Regions from separate parts of the Streptomyces finlayi genome, predicted to be linked through region 3. Evidence: riboswitches for the same ligand, from Rfam matches in the RefSeq annotation. Region 3 holds a riboswitch; each other region holds the start of a gene.

Region 1 (5,878 bases), 990 kb from region 3:
GCGCGGACGCGGACTGATGATCGGCATCGAGTTCGGACGGCCGTCCTCACTGAAACTGCGCAGCCGCTGGACCATGCTGCAGGCGGCCCGCAAGGGACTCTTCGCGCAGATGGTCGTGGTGCCCCTGCTGCAGAAGCACCGGATCCTCACCCAGGTGTCCGGAGACCACCTCGAAGTGATCAAGCTGATCCCGCCGCTGGTCATCGGTGAGCCGGAGGTGGAGCGGTTCGTGAGCGCCTTCACGGCGGTGATGGACGACGCGCACAGCGGGGGCGGGCTGATGTGGGACTTCGGCAGAACCCTGGTGAAGCAGGCCGTCGCCCACCGTTGATCGAAGAGCCCGGGTTTGCCTCGGAGGCAAAATGTTTGCCTCCGAGGAAAATTCCTGGCCCAATGGAGGCATGAATCCTCCTGACGGAGGGGCGGCCGGCGAACTCCCCGGGGTCGCTCCGCGCCTGCGCGACCTGCGCCGCGGCCGTGGCCTCACCCTGGAGACCGCCGCCCAGCGGGCCGGGCTCTCGCCCGCCCATCTCTCCCGGCTCGAAACCGGCCGCAGGCAGCCCTCGCTGCCCATGCTGCTGGGACTCGCCCGCGTCTACGGTACGACGGTTTCCGAGCTCCTCGGCGAGGCGCCGGCCCAACGTGACGCGATCGTCCGCGGCGGCCCGTTCACCGGCGCCGAGGCGGACGGCTGGATGTACCGCCGGGCCGGTGGCTCCGGCCGGGCCATGCAGGCGCTCCGCGTCCAGGTGCCGTACGGCACACAGGGCGATCTGGTGCGCGTCCACCCCGGCGAGGAATGGCTGTACGTCCTGGAAGGGCGGCTGCGGGTCGTCCTCGGCGAATCCGAGCACGACCTGGAAGCCGGTGACAGCGCGCACTTCGATTCGCTGACCCCGCACCGGATCGCCGCCGCCGACCGCGGCGGCGCCGAGCTGCTCTTCCTCCATACCCTGCTGCAGAGCCCGGTCGCCGAGCTCTGCCTGGGCAGCGGACCACACCACCGCTGATCACCGGCGCCAACGGCTGACTCCGAGGCCGGACGGCTGACCCCGACACCAGAAAGAGGACTGTCATGTCCGATTCAGAGCACTACGATCCGCTCAGCCCGAGGTCCCGGAAGGGCTACGAGACACAGGAGAGGAAGTTCCCGCGTGGCGTGGTGATCAGGCTGGTCGCCTATCTGGTCGCCGGACACGTCTTCGCGGCCTTCCTCTACCTGCTGTTCGAGGTGGCGGGCAAGCGCTGACGCCGCGGAGTGGTCAGGCCTCCTCGGTGAGGCGCTCCCGCAGCAGGTCACGCGTCTCCGGGGAGAGCTTCAGCCCCTCGCCGAGGTAACGCTCGGTGCCGCCCCAGGTCTCCTCGATGGTGCTGAAGGCCGCCGCCAGATACTCGGCACGTGCACCGAAGAGCGGGTTCAGAAGCTCCATGACCTCGTCGGACATCCCGGTCGCCGAGGTGTCGCTGCGCTTCACCTTGTACCGGCGGTGGGCGTCGTTCGACATCAGGTAGTCCGCCTCGATGGCCTCGCGCTCCACACCGACGGCGAGCAGCGACACCGCTATGGAGAGTCCCGCCCGGTCCTTGCCCGCGGCGCAGTGCATCAGGGCGGGGACACTGTCCTCGGCCAGGGCGTGCAGGATCCGGCTGTGCTCGCCCGTGCGGTCCCTGATGATCGAGCGGTACGAGGCGATCATGCGGTCCGCCCCCTTGCCGTCCGCCAGGATCGAGCGCAGCTGCTCGATGTTGCCGTCCCGGACCAGGCGCCAGAACTCGGCGCCGTCGGCCGGGTCGGACAGCGGGATGCTGACGTTGCGCACGCCTGCCAGCTCCACGTCGTGGCCGTCGAGCTTGCGGTCGGCGGCGTTGCGGAAGTCGAAGATCGTGTGCAGCCCGAGTCCGTTGAGGAACGCCGCGTCCTGCTCGGTGGCGTGCGCCAGGTGACCACTGCGGTAGAGCCGCCCGAACCGCACCCGGCGGCCGTCCGCGGTCGGCAGGCCCCCGACGTCACGGAAGTTGCGGACACCGGTCAGCTCAGTGTGCGACGGCGGGACCTGCGGCAGCTGCTGCGTCACGGTGGCTCCTGAAGTGTCTGGCGTCGGCGCTGCTCGCCGACGAGGGCACGGATGTGACGATACGACATTGGTTCCTCAGGCAATCATCTTGCCGCGAGGTCGTCGTTGCACGCGGCACCTCTGCCGGCGCGACCCGCACGGCCTGGGCGGGGAGAATCGTCTGAAATGCTGGCAATGTAACCGATTTGGGCGCCATCTTTTCGAGAGTCCGTCGCGCCCCGCGGGCGGGGTGTGTCCGTATTGGCGTGTTTGCCAGAACATGCCCTGCTTATGGGCGAGATGGTGGTCGGCAGGTGAGCGGGATCATATCCGTGACGGTGTGTGGTGGCCCTCCCGACGGGCATTCCGTCCGCCGCACGGAATGCGAAGATCCGTAATCCACGGAGTGTGACCGTAAATCCGTGCCGGAATTGATTCCCGCATTCCGGCAGGCCGGACATGGCTTGTTCCGGCCGTCCTTACTCGCTTACGGTCACCGTCAATCCGGACGGACCGCCTAATCCTGCCGCCGCCCGGAATCCGCATCCACTCACGTGTGGCAGGAGCGGGGGACCCAGGTAAGCCGCCGGTCCGGAGAATTCCGGAACGACTCGGGGTGAAGTCGCGCCAGCGCGACCGGGCATCTCCAGCCCGAACCCGACAGCTCACCTCGTAGGCGCCGGAGAGGAATGCCCCATGCCCGCAAAGGGTAAGCACCGTCGTACGAAGTCCGGCTCGATAGCCCGTGGCATCTTCGCCGCGGGGACCGGCGGAGCCGTCCTCGCGCTCCCGCTGATCGGCGCCACCGGCGCGAGCGCCGCCGAGCAGGCCGCGCCCGCCGCCGCCTCGGTCGCCGCGGCGCACACCGCGCCCGTCGTCGTGTCCAAGACCGCCCCGAAGACCTACTCCGTGGTTTCCGGCGACTATCTGTCGAAGATCGCCGCCGAGCAGAAGATCAAGGGCGGCTGGCAGAAGCTGTACAAGGACAACCGTGAGGTCGTCGGCAAGGACCCGAGCCTGATCTTCCCCGGCACCGAACTCACGCTGGGCGCAAAGGCATCCGGCTCGGCCGAGGCCGCTCCTTCGAAGGCCGTCGCTCCCAGGGCCACCGCGCCGAAGGCCGCAGCCCCCGCGAGCGCCGCACCCGAGGCCATCGCTCCCAAGGCGGACACGGCCTCCGACTCGGCCTCCTCGTCCGTGGAGACCGCCGCACCGGCGGACACCGGCGCCTCGGAGGGCAACAGCTCCGGCTGGGCGGCCCCCGTGGCCAACGCCACCGTCACCACGCCGTACCGCGCCTCCGGCTCCATGTGGTCCAGTGGTTACCACACCGGTGCCGACTTCCAGGCCGCCTCCGGCACCAGTGTCCGGGCCATAGGCCCCGGCACCGTGGTCTCGGCCGGCTGGAGCGGTTCGTACGGCAACGAGGTCGTCATCAAGCACGAGGACGGCATGTACTCCCAGTACGCCCACCAGACCTCGCTCAGCGTCTCGGCCGGCGACACGGTGACCGGCGGTCAGCAGATCGGCCTCTCCGGTTCCACCGGCAACTCCAGCGGCCCGCACCTCCACTTCGAGGTCCGCACCGGCCCGAGCTACGGCTCGGACGTCGACCCGGTCTCGTACCTGCGTCAGCACGGCGTCTCCCTCTGAGACGAGCAGCAGTGAGGAAGGGCGGTGCGCGGCGGCGCACCGCCCTTCCTCGTGTCCTCAGGGCAGTGCGGCGACCGCTACTTATTCCGGCTTTACCAAGAACTGACCGGGTGGTTTATCTCACCACCCGTCAACCCATTATTACGGTCGCGTAGGTCACATTCGCGGGTGCAGGATACGACCTTGTGGCAGACGATTCGAAACTCAGTCAGCGCGGTCTCCAGAACGTCATCGGCGTCAAGAGCGTCATAGGGTCGTACGCGGCGATCGGCGACAGCTTCACCGAGGGCGTCGGCGACCCCGGACCCGACGGGACCTTCGTCGGCTGGGCGGACCGTTTCGCGGTGCTGCTGGCGGATCAGCTCCCGGCCCCCTACGAGGGGAGCGGCCTCACCGCCTCACGGCACGGCAACTTCCGGTACGCCAACCTCGCCGTACGCGGGCGGCTCCTCGACCAGATCGTCGCGGAACAGGTCCCGCGGGCCAAGGAACTGGCTCCCGACCTCGTGAGCTTCTGCGCGGGCGGGAACGACATCCTGCGGCCGGGCAGTGACCCCGACGACGTGGCCGAGCGTTTCGAGCGCGCCGTCGCCGAACTGGCCGACGGGGTCGGCACCGTCATGATCACCACCGGCTTCGACCCCCGCCACATGCCGGTCCTGCGTCACCTGCGGGGCAAGATCGCCACCTACACCGCCCATGTACGCTCCATCGCCGACCGCTACGACTGCCCGGTCCTGGACCTGTGGTCGCTGCGGTCCGTGCAGGACCGCCGGGCCTGGGACAACGACCGGCTGCACCTGTCGCCGGAGGGGCACACCAGGGTCGCGCTCCGCGCCGCCCAGGTCCTCGGCATCGACGTGCCGGCCGACCCCGGCCAGTCGTGGCCGCCGCAGGCGCTGCGCCGCCCGTTCGACGACCGGCGCGACGACATCCAATGGGCCCGCGAGTACCTGGTGCCCTGGATCGGGCGCCGGCTGCGCGGCGAGTCCTCCGGGGACCACGTCGAGGCCAAGCGCCCGGACCTGCTGCCGCTCTAGGTCCTGTCTGGAGTTCCCCCGCGGCGTCGCGGCGTCCGGCACCGCCGCCTCCGGCGTTGTCGTCAGTCGCGAGGGCTCCGCCATCGCTCCCTCCTCCGCCTTGGATTCGACGGCACCGGACGCCGCTCCTTCTCCCGCGCTGGAACTCCAGACAGGACCTAGGACAGCTCGGGAAGGGGGAGGGTGCGCCGGGACGGTATCCGCTCCAGCACACCGCCCGCGAAGACGTCGTACAACGGCAGCGTCTCCAGGTGCACATAGCCGATGTGGCAGTCGCAGACGGCGAGGGGACAGCCGCGCGGGCCCAGGGACCGGCGGTAACTGCCGTCGTAGAGGTTGCCGAGCTCGGCACGGACGAAATGACACCGTCGCACCGTGCCGTCGCCGTCCACCGAGATGACCGACTCACCGGTCCGGCAGGGGAGCCCGGCCGAGGTGTGGGGGTGCCGGCTGTAGGGGAACAGGGGGTCCAGGGCCGTCCAGCGGTCCGCCTCCTCGTCCGTGTACAGGTGGCCCTCGGCGGCATTGACCCAGAGGTAGACCTCGTCGGGAAGCGCGGCTCGCAGCCGCCGCGCCTCGTCGAGATGGCTGTCGAGCCCGACGATGCCGACGCTGTGACGGACTCCGAGCTCCGCCAGCTCACGGCACTTGCCGAGGAACCGCTCGTACGGGGTCTGGCCCGGGTGGTACGTGCACCACAGCGCGGCCTTGTCGAGGTCGGCGTCCGCCAGCCAGCCGGTACGGCAGCTGAGGTTGGTCTGGATGGCGACCCGGCCGATGTGCGGCAGCCGCGAGAGCTCGACCAGAGCACTGCGGTACCAGGACCGGACCAGCCCCTCGCCCCACGGCGTGAAGAGCACCGAGAGCCGGTCGCCCGTCCGGGCCGCCGCCCACGCGGTGAAGCGCTCCAGGGCCGCGCGGTCGGCGCGCAGTTGCGCGGGAGTGTCGCGCCGCTTGGCGAACGGGCAGTACGGGCAGGCGTAGTCGCACGAAGCCAGGGGGCCCCGGTAGAGAACAGTCAGGTCCATGGAGGGGCTCACTTCACTTCGTACGCGGCCATCGCGGCCCGTACAGCGGGGGAGAACAGCTCCGGTCCCAGCGCGTCGGAGTGCGCCAGACCTTCCGGGGAGA
Region 2 (5,878 bases), 3.2 Mb from region 3:
CGCGCCTTCTCGTCACGCAGTTCCTCGGTCCGCCGGCGCGCCTCCTGCGACAGACGCTCCTGGTCGGCGATCTCGTCGCGCTGGGAGACGTACTGCCTCATCGGGTACGCGAGCGCGACCACGAGGGAACAGACGACCAGGGCGAGGAACGCGGCGCGGCCGGTGAGCCGCGAGCGGCGGGCCTGACGCTTGCTCTGGGACCGGTAGACGCGGGCCGCGGTCTGCTCGCCGAGCAGTCGCAGCCTGGTCGCGGTGGAGAACCGGTCGCGGTCCTTCCCGGCCATCTCTCACGCCTCCCCATCACACACGTCGGTCCCCGCACACGGTACGGGACCGAGTGCGGGGACGGACGGAGGCTGGTGACTTCGGCCCGCGGAAGGCCGGTGGTCAGCCCTGTGGGCCGGTGATCAGCCCTTGAAGCGGGGGAACGCCGAGCGGCCCGCGTACACCGCGGCGTCGTCGAGGATCTCCTCGATGCGCAGCAGCTGGTTGTACTTGGCGACACGGTCCGAGCGGGCCGGGGCGCCGGTCTTGATCTGACCGCAGTTCACGGCGACGGCGAGGTCGGCGATCGTGACGTCCTCGGTCTCACCGGAACGGTGCGACATCATGCACTTGAAGCCGTTGCGCTGGGCCATCTCGACGGCGTCCAGGGTCTCGGTCAGCGAACCGATCTGGTTGACCTTCACGAGCAGGGCGTTCGCGGAGCCCTCCTCGATGCCGCGGGCCAGACGCTCCGGGTTGGTGACGAACAGGTCGTCACCGACGATCTGCACCTTGGAGCCGAGCTTGTCGGTGATGACCTTCCAGCCGGCCCAGTCGTCCTCGTACAGCGGGTCCTCGATGGAGATGAGCGGGTACGCGGAGACGAGCTCCTCGTAGTACTCGGTCATCTCGGCGGCCGAGCGGGACTTGCCCTCGAACTCGTACACGCCGTCCTTGTAGAACTCGGACGCGGCGACGTCGAGCGCGAGGCCGATGTCGCGGCCGGGGACGTAACCGGCCTCCTTGATGGCCTCGACGATGAGGTCCAGGGCGGCGCGGTTGGACTCCAGGTTCGGGGCGAAGCCGCCCTCGTCACCGAGACCGGTGGACAGGCCCTTGGTCTTCAGGACCTTCTTCAGCGTGTGGTAGACCTCCGCGCCCCAGCGCAGGGCCTCGGAGAACGACTCCGCGCCGATCGGCGCGATCATGAACTCCTGGATGTCCACGTTGGAGTCGGCGTGCGAGCCGCCGTTCAGGATGTTCATCATCGGAACGGGCAGCAGGTGCGCGTTCGGGCCGCCGAGGTAGCGGAAGAGCGGCAGGTCGGACGCCTCGGAGGCGGCGTGCGCGACGGCCAGCGAGACGCCGAGGATGGCGTTGGCGCCGAGCGAGCCCTTGTTCTCGGTGGCGTCCAGGTCGAACATCGCCTGGTCGATGAGGCGCTGCTCGGTGGCGTCGTACCCGACGAGCTCCGGGCCGATCTGCTCGATGACGGCGAGGACGGCCTTCTCCACGCCCTTGCCCATGTAACGGTTGGGGTCTCCGTCGCGAAGCTCGATGGCCTCGAACGCACCGGTGGAGGCGCCGGACGGAACGGCAGCACGTCCCGTGCTGCCGTCGTCGAGGCCAACCTCGACCTCGACCGTGGGGTTGCCCCGGGAGTCGAGGATTTCCCTGGCTACGACGACGTCGATGGACGGCACGAGGCATCTCCTTCTGGATATGACACTGGTTGCGCAGGGCCACTGTGGTCACTGTGGCCTTGCGACCTGAGCCTATCCGGCCGGGCTCCATCGGCCAGCCGGGCGCCCGTCCCCTGGGACGAAAAAGGACCCAAGGGTATGCATTCACGGGCAAAGGTCCAGAAAATTACTGACGAGTAACCACAACACTTGAACGATCGACGTCGGCAGGTGGACTCCACCGGCCGGAAAAGACCCCGACCCGGTACGCACGGGGGAGAGCGCACCGGGTCGGGAGCAGGGCGGGGAGGATGCCGCCGGACACCCTCCCGGAGGGGAGGAGAGTCCCAGGTACTACTTCGTCAGGTGGAGCTGCTGACCCGGGAAGATCAGGTCGGCGTCCTTGACGATGTCGTCGTTCAGGTCGAAGAGCTTCTCCCAGCCGCCCTTGACGTCGCGCTTCGCGGCGATCTTGCTGAGAGTGTCGCCGGCCTTCACCTTGTACTCGCCGTCACCCTTCTCGACCTTCTCGCCGGTCGGGGTGGTGACCGTCCTGGGCGCCTCGGTCTTCGGCGCGGTGCGCTGCTCGCTGCGCGTGGTGGGCTGCTCGGCCTGGCGCTCCGGCTGGGCCTGCTGCTGCGGCTCCCGCTCGTCGCCGCTCTCCTGCGTGGAGCCGGTGTCGACACCCGGGTCCACGCCGTCGTTGGTCAGGTTGCCGGCGCCGGCACAGGCCCAGGCGCCCGGGCCCTGCATGTCGAGAAGCTTCTCCGCGGTGGCGATCTGCTGCGACTTGCTGGCGAGGTCGGCGCGGGGGGCGTACTGCGTACCGCCGGCGGCGGCCCAGCTGGACTGCGAGAACTGCAGACCGCCGTAGTAGCCGTTGCCGGTGTTGATGGACCAGTTGCCACCGGACTCGCACTGGGCGACGGCGTCCCACGTGGAGACGGAGGCGGCGGAGGCGCTGGTCGCACCCATCAGCGGCATGGCGACCGCGGCGCCGGCGACACCGGCGAGCGTGGCGACACGGACGGCCCTGGACGGGCGGCGGTGCTTGGCCTTGCTGGAAATCAGCATGGAGCTTCTCCTCACCGACGCCTACGAGGTGAGCTGTCGGGTTCGGGCCAAGTGAGTTGCCCGGTCGCACGTCCTAGCACGCGACTTCACCCCAAGCCGGTCCCTGAGTCGTCCTTCGACGATCGGGCCCGGCGCTTACCTGGGTCCCCCGCTCCTGCCTACGGCGCTTTACGCGTCTGTTCCCTTCGACCGACGGCAGGATTCGGCGTGACGGTCGACGGGGCCCGCGGTGCGAGCGGTTCCGACCGTAAACACAGGCACCCTCGACATTCAAAGAGGGACATACCGGCCATTCGGGTATTTGTCGTCCTGGAGGGAAGAACGTTTTCGCAGGTCGGAGGGGCCACAGACGCATCACCCGGACATGCCGGGCCAGTTGAAGCAAAGAGACCCATGTCTCACTTACGCATAAGTGGACATAGGCCTCTGAACTACCCCCGAATTTGGGGTGTTTTCCCGAATTGGATCAGTTGCTCTTGGAGTCCTCCGCGACGTCCGGCAGCCCCAGATCGAGGCTCTGGCCGGGGAGGATCAGGTCCGGGTCGGAGCCGAGCGCGCCCTTGTTGGCCTCGTACAGCTCGGTCCAGCCGCCGGGAACCTTCTGTGCGTCAGCAATCGCCCAGAGGTTGTCGCCGGGCCGGACGGTGTAGTCGCCGTCGGGGCTCACCGCAACGGTGTCGCGCCCCTGGTCGCCACCGCGCGAGGCGTGCCGGCCCGAGTCGCGCCCGCCGCCCTGATCCGCGTCCAGGCTCGCCTCGGGGGCCGGCGTGCCGCGGTGCTTGCCGCCACGCTGGTCCGTGCCGTCCGGGATCGCGGACGCCTCGGACGCCTCGGGCGTCGGTGTGGTGGCCGGCGGGGCCGTCGCGCCGGAGTCGCCGGACCCGCCCGACTCGCCGGTCTCGCCGTTCTTGTCGGACTCACTCGCCGTGTCCGACTCACCGGACCCGGCGGTCCCGCCGGACTTGTCGGACTTATCCTTCTTGTTCGCTTCGTCCGTCGCGTCGCCCGACGGGGCGTCGGAGGCGTCGTCGGTTGGGAGCAGCGAGTCCGAAGGGTCGGCGGAGGGCAGACCGCCCGGGTCGACGCCCGGCAGGGCCCCGTCCAGCGCGAGCCCGGAAATCACCGCGCAGCTCGGCCACGCCTGCGGGCCCTGGTCCTCCAGGACCTTCTCCGCGACGGATATCTGCTGCGAGCGGCTGGCGAGGTCGGCGCGGGGCGCGAACGCCGAGCCACCGTACGCCGACCAGGTGTCCTGCGAGAACTGGAGGCCGCCGTAGTAGCCGTTGCCCAGGTCCGCGCTCCACATGCCGCCGCTCTCGCACTCGGCGACCCGGTCCCAGGTCGAGGCGTCTGCGGCGTGCGCACCGGTCGCGCCGAGCAGCGGGATGGCGATGGCCGACCCCGTCACGCCTGCGGCGACGACGATGGCGGGTGCCTGGCGAGGGCGGCGGTGTCTGCCGTTCGCGGAGCCCATGGGATTGCCTTCCGTGTGACGAACAAGTGACTGCTGTGGTGAACGGTGAACCTAGCGGGACTCGAACGTGTGTCACAAGTCGATGCAGCGGAGATCACGTGAAAGTCACAGAGTTGACGGAGTGTCACCTTGCGCGGACGGCAATCCGGATGCGAACTCCACCGGAAGGGTGCGCAGTCCGCGCATGATGAGCCCGCCACGCCATCGCAAATCGTCAGGTTCCACCGCAAGACGCAGGTCAGGGAGGCGTCTCAGCAGCGTTGCCAGCGCGGTCTGCCCTTCCAGACGGGCGAGCGGCGCTCCCAGGCAGTAGTGGATGCCGTGCCCGTATCCCACGTGCTGATTGTCACTCCGTGCAAGGTCCAGGGTGTCCGGATCGCGGAATCGCTCCGGGTCCCGGTCTGCGGCCGCGAGGACCACCAGTACGGGGTCCCCCGCGGCGATCTCCTGCCCGCCGAGCGTGACGGGCTCCGTCGCGTACCGCCACGTCGCGAGCTCCACCGGACCGTCGTACCGCAGCAGTTCCTCCAGGCCGGTGGCGAGGAGGTCCGTCTCGCCCGCGGCGAGCGAACGCTGAAGCCTTTCGCGCTCGCCGGGGTTGCGCAGCAGGGCGTACGTCCCGTTGCCGATCAGGTTGACGGTTGTCTCGAAACCGGCGAAGAGAAGGATGAAGGCCATCGCGGCGGCCTCGTTCTCGGTGAGGTGCTCGCCGTGGTCGCTCGCCCGGATCAGACCCGAAATCAGGTCGTCACCCGGATTCTCCCGTTTGCGGTGGATCAGTTCGGCGAGGTAGTTACGCATCTTCTTCACGGATCTGGCCACTCCGCCGCGCGGGCCGCCGCCGTGCCGGATCATCATGCCCGCCCAGTCGCGGAAGTCGTCCTGGTCCTCCGGCGGGACGCCGAGCAGGTCGCAGATCGCGTAGATGGGCAGCGGGAACGCGAAGTCGTGGATGAGGTCCGCTTTCCCCTCTGCGATGAAATCGTCGATGAGGCGGTCCGTCAGCTCCTGCACGCGTGGCGCGAACTCGGCGACCCGGCGCGGGGTGAACGCCTTGGCGACGAGGCGGCGCAGCCGGGTGTGGTCCGGAGGGTCGATGTTCAGCAGATGCGTCATCAGCTCCGCCTTGCGCTCCCCCGGGATGCCCGTCCGGCCCTTGGCGTGCGCCGATCCGGTGTGGTTCGCCGGGTTCTTGGACAGCCGGGCGTCGGCGAGTGCCTGCCTGGCATCCGCGTACCGGGTCACGAGCCAGGCCTCGACCCCGCTGGGCAGCGTCGTCCGGTGCACGGGGCTGTGCTCGCGCAGCCAGGCGTACGCGGGGTACGGATCGGTGGCGAACTCCCAGGTGAAGAGCTCGGGGACGGGGAGCGCGGGAGGCACGGCCGCGTGGCCCACGGGACAGCCGGCGGGGGCCGGATCGGGGCGGGGGCCGGTGGGGCTGCCCGTCGGTGCCTCGGCGGAGCTGCCCCCGAGAGCCTCGGAGGGGTTGCTCGCGGGGCCTTCGGCGGGGCTGTCTGCGGCGGCGTCGGCGGGGCTCTCGTTCACCCCTCGACGTTAGCCGCCGCCTCACCGCCCTTGGACCGCAGCTCCGCGATCATCCGCTCGGCGGCGTGGTGTCCGATCTCCAGCGCCTTGGCGAACCACTCCTCGGCCGCCGCGGGGC
Region 3 (5,878 bases):
TGATGTTCCAGGGCTCGGGCCAGGTCAAGGGGAACGGGCACTTCGAGCTCGTACAGGGAGCCGGTGGTTCGCTGAACGGCACGACCAGTTTCGAGAGGACCAACTACTTCGAGGTCATGCCCACGCACCAGCTGGAGCTCGCGCTCTGGCTGGAGGCCGACCGCATGGGCTCCCTCCTCGCCGCGCTCGACGAGGAGTCCATGGAGAACCAGCGCGACGTCGTGAAGAACGAGCGTCGCCAGCGGTACGACAACGTTCCGTACGGCACGGCCTTCGAGAAGCTGACGGCCCTCGCCTACCCGGAGGGCCACCCGTACCACCACACCCCGATCGGCTCGATGGCCGACCTGGACGCGGCGACGCTGGAGGACGCGCGTACGTTCTTCCGCACGTACTACGCGCCCAACAACGCGGTGCTCTCGGTGGTCGGTGACATCGACCCGCAGGAGACGCTCGCCTGGGTCGAGAAGTACTTCGGTTCGATCCCGTCCCACGACGGCAAGCAGCCGCCGCGCGACGGCACGCTGCCGGACATCATCGGTGAGCAGCTGCGCGAAGTGGTCCACGCGGAGGTCCCGGCGCGCGCGCTGATGGCCGCCTACCGCCTGCCGCACGACGGCACCCGGGAGTGCGACGCCGCGGATCTGGCACTGACCGTGCTCGGCGGCGGCGAGTCCTCCCGGCTGCACAACCGGCTGGTCCGCCGCGATCGTACGGCGGTGGCGGCCGGATTCGGGCTGCTGAGGCTGTCCGGCGCGCCCTCGCTCGGCTGGCTGGACGTCAAGACGTCCGGCGGTATCGAGGTGCCGGAAATCGAGGCCGCGGTCGACGAGGAACTGGCCAAGTTCGCCGCCGAGGGCCCCACGCCCGAGGAAATGGAGCGGGCCCAGGCGCAGTTGGAGCGCGAGTGGCTGGACCGGCTCGGCACGGTCGAGGGCCGCGCCGACGAACTGTGCCGGTACGCCGTCCTGTTCGGGGACCCGCAGCTGGCCCTGACGGCCGTGCAGCGGGTGCTCGACGTCACCGCGGAGGAGGTCCAGGCCGCCGCCAAGGCGTGCCTGCGACCCGACAACCGCGCGGTCCTGGTCTACGAACCGGTCGAAGCGCCGGCCGACGCGGATGCCGAAGCCGGCACCGCCACGCACGAAGGGGCCGAGCAGTGAGCGACGCCGCTGTGACTGGAGTAGCGATGAAGTACCACCCGCAGCCGACGGCGGGCGTGGCCAGGCCCTGGGCCTTCCCCGCGCCCGAGCGCGGCGCCCTGCCCAACGGCCTCACGGTGCTGCGCTGTCACCGTCCCGGTCAGCAGGTGGTCGCGGTGGAGATCTTCCTCGACGCGCCGCTGGACGCGGAGCCCGAGGGCCTCGACGGGGTGGCGACGATCATGTCGCGCGCCCTGTCCGAGGGCACGGACAAGCGCTCCGCGGAGGAGTTCGCCGCCGAGCTGGAGCGCTGTGGCGCGACGCTCGACGCGCACGCCGACCACCCCGGTGTCCGGGTCTCCCTGGAGGTCCCGGTCTCCCGGCTGACCAAGGCGCTGGGTCTGATCGCCGAAGCGCTGCGGGCTCCTGCCTTCTCCGAGAGCGAGATCGAGCGCCTGGTGGGCAACCGCCTCGACGAGATCCCGCACGAGCAGGCCAACCCCGCCCGCAAGGCGGCCAAGCAGCTCTCCAAGGAGCTCTTCCCCGCCACGGCGCGTATGTCGCGTCCGCGGCAGGGCACCGAGGAGACGGTGGCGCGGATCGACGCCGCGGCCGTGCGCGCTTTCTACGACGCGCACGTCCGTCCGTCCACCGCGACGCTCGTCATCGTCGGTGATCTCACCGGGGTCGATGTGGACGCGCTCCTCGCGGAGACCGTGGGCGACTGGTCGGGCAACACCGCCGAGCCCCGTCCGGTCCCGCCCATCACCGCTGACGACCGCGGCCGTGTCGTGGTCGTGGACCGTCCCGGCGCGGTGCAGACGCAGCTGCTGATCGGCCGTATCGGCGCCGACCGGCACGACAGCGTCTGGCCGGCCCAGGTCCTCGGCACGTACTGCCTGGGCGGCACCCTCACCTCGCGTCTCGACCGGGTGCTGCGCGAGGAGAAGGGCTACACCTACGGCGTACGCGCCTTCGCGCAGGTCCTGCGCTCCACGGGCCCGGGCTCCCCCTCGGGGCGTACGGGAGCGGCGATGCTCGCCATCAGCGGCTCGGTGGACACGGAGTCCACGGGGCCGGCGCTGGACGACCTCTGGAAGGTCCTGCGGACCCTCGCGGCCGAGGGGCTCACCGACGCCGAGCGCGAGACGGCCGTGCAGAACCTCGTGGGCGTCGCCCCGCTGAAGTTCGAGACGGCGGCCTCCGTGGCGGGCACCCTCGCCGACCAGGTCGAGCAGCACCTCCCGGACGACTACCAGGCCCAGCTCTACGCGCGCCTGGCCGAGACCGGCACGGTCGAGGCGACGGCCGCGGTGGTCAACGCCTTCCCGGTGGACCGCCTGGTCACGGTGCTCGTCGGTGACGCGTCCCAGATCGCGGAGCCCGTCCGCGCGCTGGGAATCGGCGAGGTGTCGGTCGTCAGCGGCTGACGTCCGGCCACTCTTCAACACATTTGCAAAAGCGTGCCAAAGGGACCCCGATGGGCAAATTGCCCATCAGGGTCCCTTCCTTTTGTCCGATTTTGGCGCGAAGGCTACCTGTCTGCTCTGTGGGATGTACGACAAATCAGCCTGTCCGTTTGGTGATTGAAAGTGGCCCCGTTTAGCGTCGGCTCCGCTGTCCGTCATGTGTATGCCGCGTCCGTGGCGCCGGGCAGCCATCGCCGAGTCCCCGTCAGGCGCGAGCCTGGGGAGCCGGGGACCCACGAAGTCCCTGGGGTGAATCGGACGTCTGCGCTCCTTCGGGGCGGAGACGGTCCGTAGGAGACCTTCCTGCTCCGAACCCGTCAGCTAACCCGGTAGGCGAGAAGGAAGGAAAGGATCAGCCCCTCCATGGCGTTCACCCGTGCCACCGGGAAGCACCGTGCCCCGAGCCGCCTGACGCGCAAGAGCGCTCGCGTCGCCGGCATCGCGGCACTGGCCACCACAGGCGTCATCGGCGGGATGGCCACTCCGGCCCTCGCCGCGGACGAGGCCCGTACCGTCGGCGACACCGGCCTGACCCAGGTCATCGCCATCGACGGCGCCCTCGCCGACCAGATCGCCGCCCAGGCGATGGCCCAGGAACAGCAGGCCGAGGCCGCCGCGAAGGCGAAGGCCAAGGCTGTCGCCGAGGCCAAGGCCGAGGCGGAAGCCAGGGTCAAGGCCAAGGCGGAGGCCGAGCGCAAGGCGAAGGCCCGTGCCGCGGAGGTCCGCGAGGCCGAGGCCCGTGCCGCCCGCGCGGCCGAGCGCAAGCGGCTGACCTCGTTCCACCTTCCGGTCGCCGGTTCCTACGTCACCACCGGCTACAAGTCCGGTGGCTCGCTCTGGTCCTCGGGCAGCCACTCCGGTGTCGACTTCCGCGCCGCGTCCGGCTCGTCCGTCGTCGCGGTCGGCGCCGGCACGGTCGTCGAGGCGGGCTGGGGCGGTGCCTACGGCAACAACATCGTGCTCCGGATGACGGACGGCACGTACACCCAGTACGGCCACCTCGCCTCGATCGGCGTCTCCGTCGGCCAGAGCGTCACCTCCGGGCAGCAGATAGGCATCTCCGGCTCGACCGGCAACTCCACCGGACCGCACCTGCACTTCGAGGCCCGCACCAGCCCCGAGTACGGCTCCGACATGGACCCCGTCGCGTACCTGCGCTCGCACGGTGTGAACGTCTGATCCACGCGCCGCGTCCCCGCGCTTCACGAAGGCCCCGGCTTCCCGCCGGGGCCTTCGGCGTACCACCCGGACTCTGTCCGCCGAAGCTCCGCGGGGTCAGAAGATATCCCTGGATTCCGTTCTGCCGTCGGAAATTCGGGCTCATTGCAATAGAGTCGCAGAACAGGCGTCGATCGGCCGCGTTTCGCGGGGATTAAGGCGGAGGTTCGGACATGCGCATTCCCGCGCATTCGGTATGCACGGCAATCCGTGACGACATCGTCTCCGGTGTCTTCGATCGCGGCAGCCGCCTCACCGAGGAGGTGCTCGCGCGTCGTTACGGGGTCTCGCGCGTCCCGGTGCGCGAGGCCCTGCGCACGCTGGAGTCCGAGGGGTTCGTGGTCACGCGCCGCCATGCCGGCGCATGCGTGGCCGAGCCCACCGAGCAGGAGGCCGCCGATCTCCTGGAGGTCCGGATGCTGCTGGAACCGCTCGGTGCGGCGCGGGCGGCACAGCGGCGCACCGAGGCGCACCTCAAGGTGCTGCGCGGCCTCGTCAGACTGGGTCAGGAGCGAGTACGGCGGGGTGATGGCGAGGACCTGCGCTCCCTGGGCGGCTGGTTCCACGAGACGCTCGCGCAGGCATCGGGCAGCCCCGGCCTCATCGCGCTGCTCACCCAGCTCCGGCACAAGATCGCCTGGATGTACGCCGTCGATCAGCCCGCGCGTCCCGCGGAGTCCTGGGCCGAGCGCGGGGCGATCGTGGACGCGGTCGCCCGGGGGGACGCGGACCGGGCCAGAGCGCTGGCAGTCCAGCACGCGGAGCGGGCTGCGGCGGCCCATCGGCTGCGGCGCCCGGCCCGGCCCGGCCGTCCGGGGTCCGGTCCCGCGCCGTCGCGGGTGAGCACTTCGCAACATCCCGTACACATCGCGGGCGTCCGGCATTAACAATTGCGCCGTATGCAAATAAGGTAATTCCGCGAAGGGCTTTCTTCGTGCTGCGCGAATTCGTCCCTCGACGCTTTTCGGAAACGAAGAAGTCGCGGCATCCGTTCAGGGACGCCGCGACTCCGTCGCAGAATTGAATCCGGTTGGATCCGGCTGGAATCAGACCGTCTCCGGAAGCTCCTCGAGCCCTTCGGCGACGAGCTTGGCCAGACGGTCCAGGGCGACCTCGGCGTTGTCCGCCTCGGACGCGAGCACGATCTCCTCGCCTCCGGTGGCGCCCAGGCCGAGTACCGCGAGCATCGACGCGGCGTTCACCGGGTTGCCGTCGGCCTTGGCGATCGTCACGGGGACGCCGGAGGCCGTGGCGGCACGGACGAAGATGGAAGCGGGGCGGGCGTGCAGGCCCTCGGCCCAACCGACGTTGACGCGGCGCTCAGCCATGGTTCTGCCCTTCACGAATCAATGGTTGTCTAGACCAGTCTCTCATGCAGTCCGCACTGCCGTGCCCGGTCCCGGGCCCGGCCGCGGCGGCCGGCCGAGCACCCTCAGACTGCCTCGGCCCCGATCGCTCCGCGACCGGTGCGTCAGCCGTAGGCTTTGCCCATGCAGCCCACGCCGGAACAGAGTCCGCATCACGCGTACCCCGACCACTGGGAAGCGGACGTGGTGCTCCGCGACGGTGGCACCGCGCGCATCAGACCGATCACGACCGACGACGCCGAGCGGCTGGTCAGCTTCTACGAGCAGGTCTCCGACGAGTCGAAGTACTACCGCTTCTTCGCCCCGTATCCGCGTCTCTCCGCCAAGGACGTGCGGCGCTTCACCCATCACGACTACGTCGACCGGGTCGGGCTCGCCGTCACGACCGGCGGCGAGTTCATCGCCACCGTGCGCTTCGACCGCATCGACGCACAGGGCCGGCCCGCCACCGCGCCCGCCGACGAGGCCGAGGTCGCCTTCCTCGTCCAGGACGCCCACCAGGGCCGCGGGGTGGCGTCCGCGCTCCTCGAACACATCGCGGCGGTCGCCCGCGAGCGGGGTATCCGCCGCTTCGCCGCCGAGGTGCTGCCCGCCAACAACAAGATGATCAAGGTGTTCCGCGACGCCGGCTACACCCAGCAGCGCAGCTTCGAGGACGGCTCCGTCCACCTCACGCTCGACC

Evidence for each region. A riboswitch is a leader RNA that binds a small molecule or an ion and turns the genes downstream of it on or off. The one in region 3 is predicted to bind cyclic di-AMP.
Region 1: it holds a riboswitch for cyclic di-AMP, as region 3 does, so the genes downstream of both, F0344_RS02650 (M23 family metallopeptidase) here and F0344_RS06935 (M23 family metallopeptidase) in region 3, are expected to answer to the same signal.
Region 2: it holds a riboswitch for cyclic di-AMP, as region 3 does, so the genes downstream of both, F0344_RS21790 (transglycosylase family protein) here and F0344_RS06935 (M23 family metallopeptidase) in region 3, are expected to answer to the same signal.

What each region holds. Positions count from the first base shown of each region.
Region 1 covers NZ_CP045702.1:527,217-533,094, reverse strand. The annotation lists gene F0344_RS02670 (aspartate aminotransferase family protein) at 1-331, shown strand, start outside; gene F0344_RS02665 (helix-turn-helix domain-containing protein) at 402-1,010, shown strand; gene F0344_RS02660 (DUF6126 family protein) at 1,076-1,249, shown strand; gene F0344_RS02655 (tyrosine-protein phosphatase) at 1,263-2,075, opposite strand; cyclic di-AMP (ydaO/yuaA leader) riboswitch at 2,585-2,746, shown strand; gene F0344_RS02650 (M23 family metallopeptidase) at 2,751-3,707, shown strand; gene F0344_RS02645 (SGNH/GDSL hydrolase family protein) at 3,893-4,747, shown strand; gene F0344_RS02640 (STM4011 family radical SAM protein) at 4,906-5,775, opposite strand; gene F0344_RS02635 (STM4012 family radical SAM protein) at 5,784-5,878, opposite strand, start outside.
Region 2 covers NZ_CP045702.1:4,710,178-4,716,055, reverse strand. The annotation lists gene F0344_RS21800 (FtsB family cell division protein) at 1-284, opposite strand, end outside; gene eno (phosphopyruvate hydratase) at 408-1,688, opposite strand; gene F0344_RS21790 (transglycosylase family protein) at 2,022-2,741, opposite strand; cyclic di-AMP (ydaO/yuaA leader) riboswitch at 2,745-2,917, opposite strand; gene F0344_RS21785 (LysM peptidoglycan-binding domain-containing protein) at 3,208-4,215, opposite strand; gene F0344_RS21780 (cytochrome P450 family protein) at 4,321-5,610, opposite strand.
Region 3 covers NZ_CP045702.1:1,519,422-1,525,299, reverse strand. The annotation lists gene F0344_RS06945 (M16 family metallopeptidase) at 1-1,163, shown strand, start outside; gene F0344_RS06940 (M16 family metallopeptidase) at 1,190-2,572, shown strand; cyclic di-AMP (ydaO/yuaA leader) riboswitch at 2,794-2,961, shown strand; gene F0344_RS06935 (M23 family metallopeptidase) at 2,975-3,790, shown strand; gene F0344_RS06930 (GntR family transcriptional regulator) at 4,003-4,716, shown strand; gene F0344_RS06925 (HPr family phosphocarrier protein) at 4,876-5,157, opposite strand; gene F0344_RS06920 (bifunctional acetate--CoA ligase family protein/GNAT family N-acetyltransferase) at 5,320-5,878, shown strand, end outside.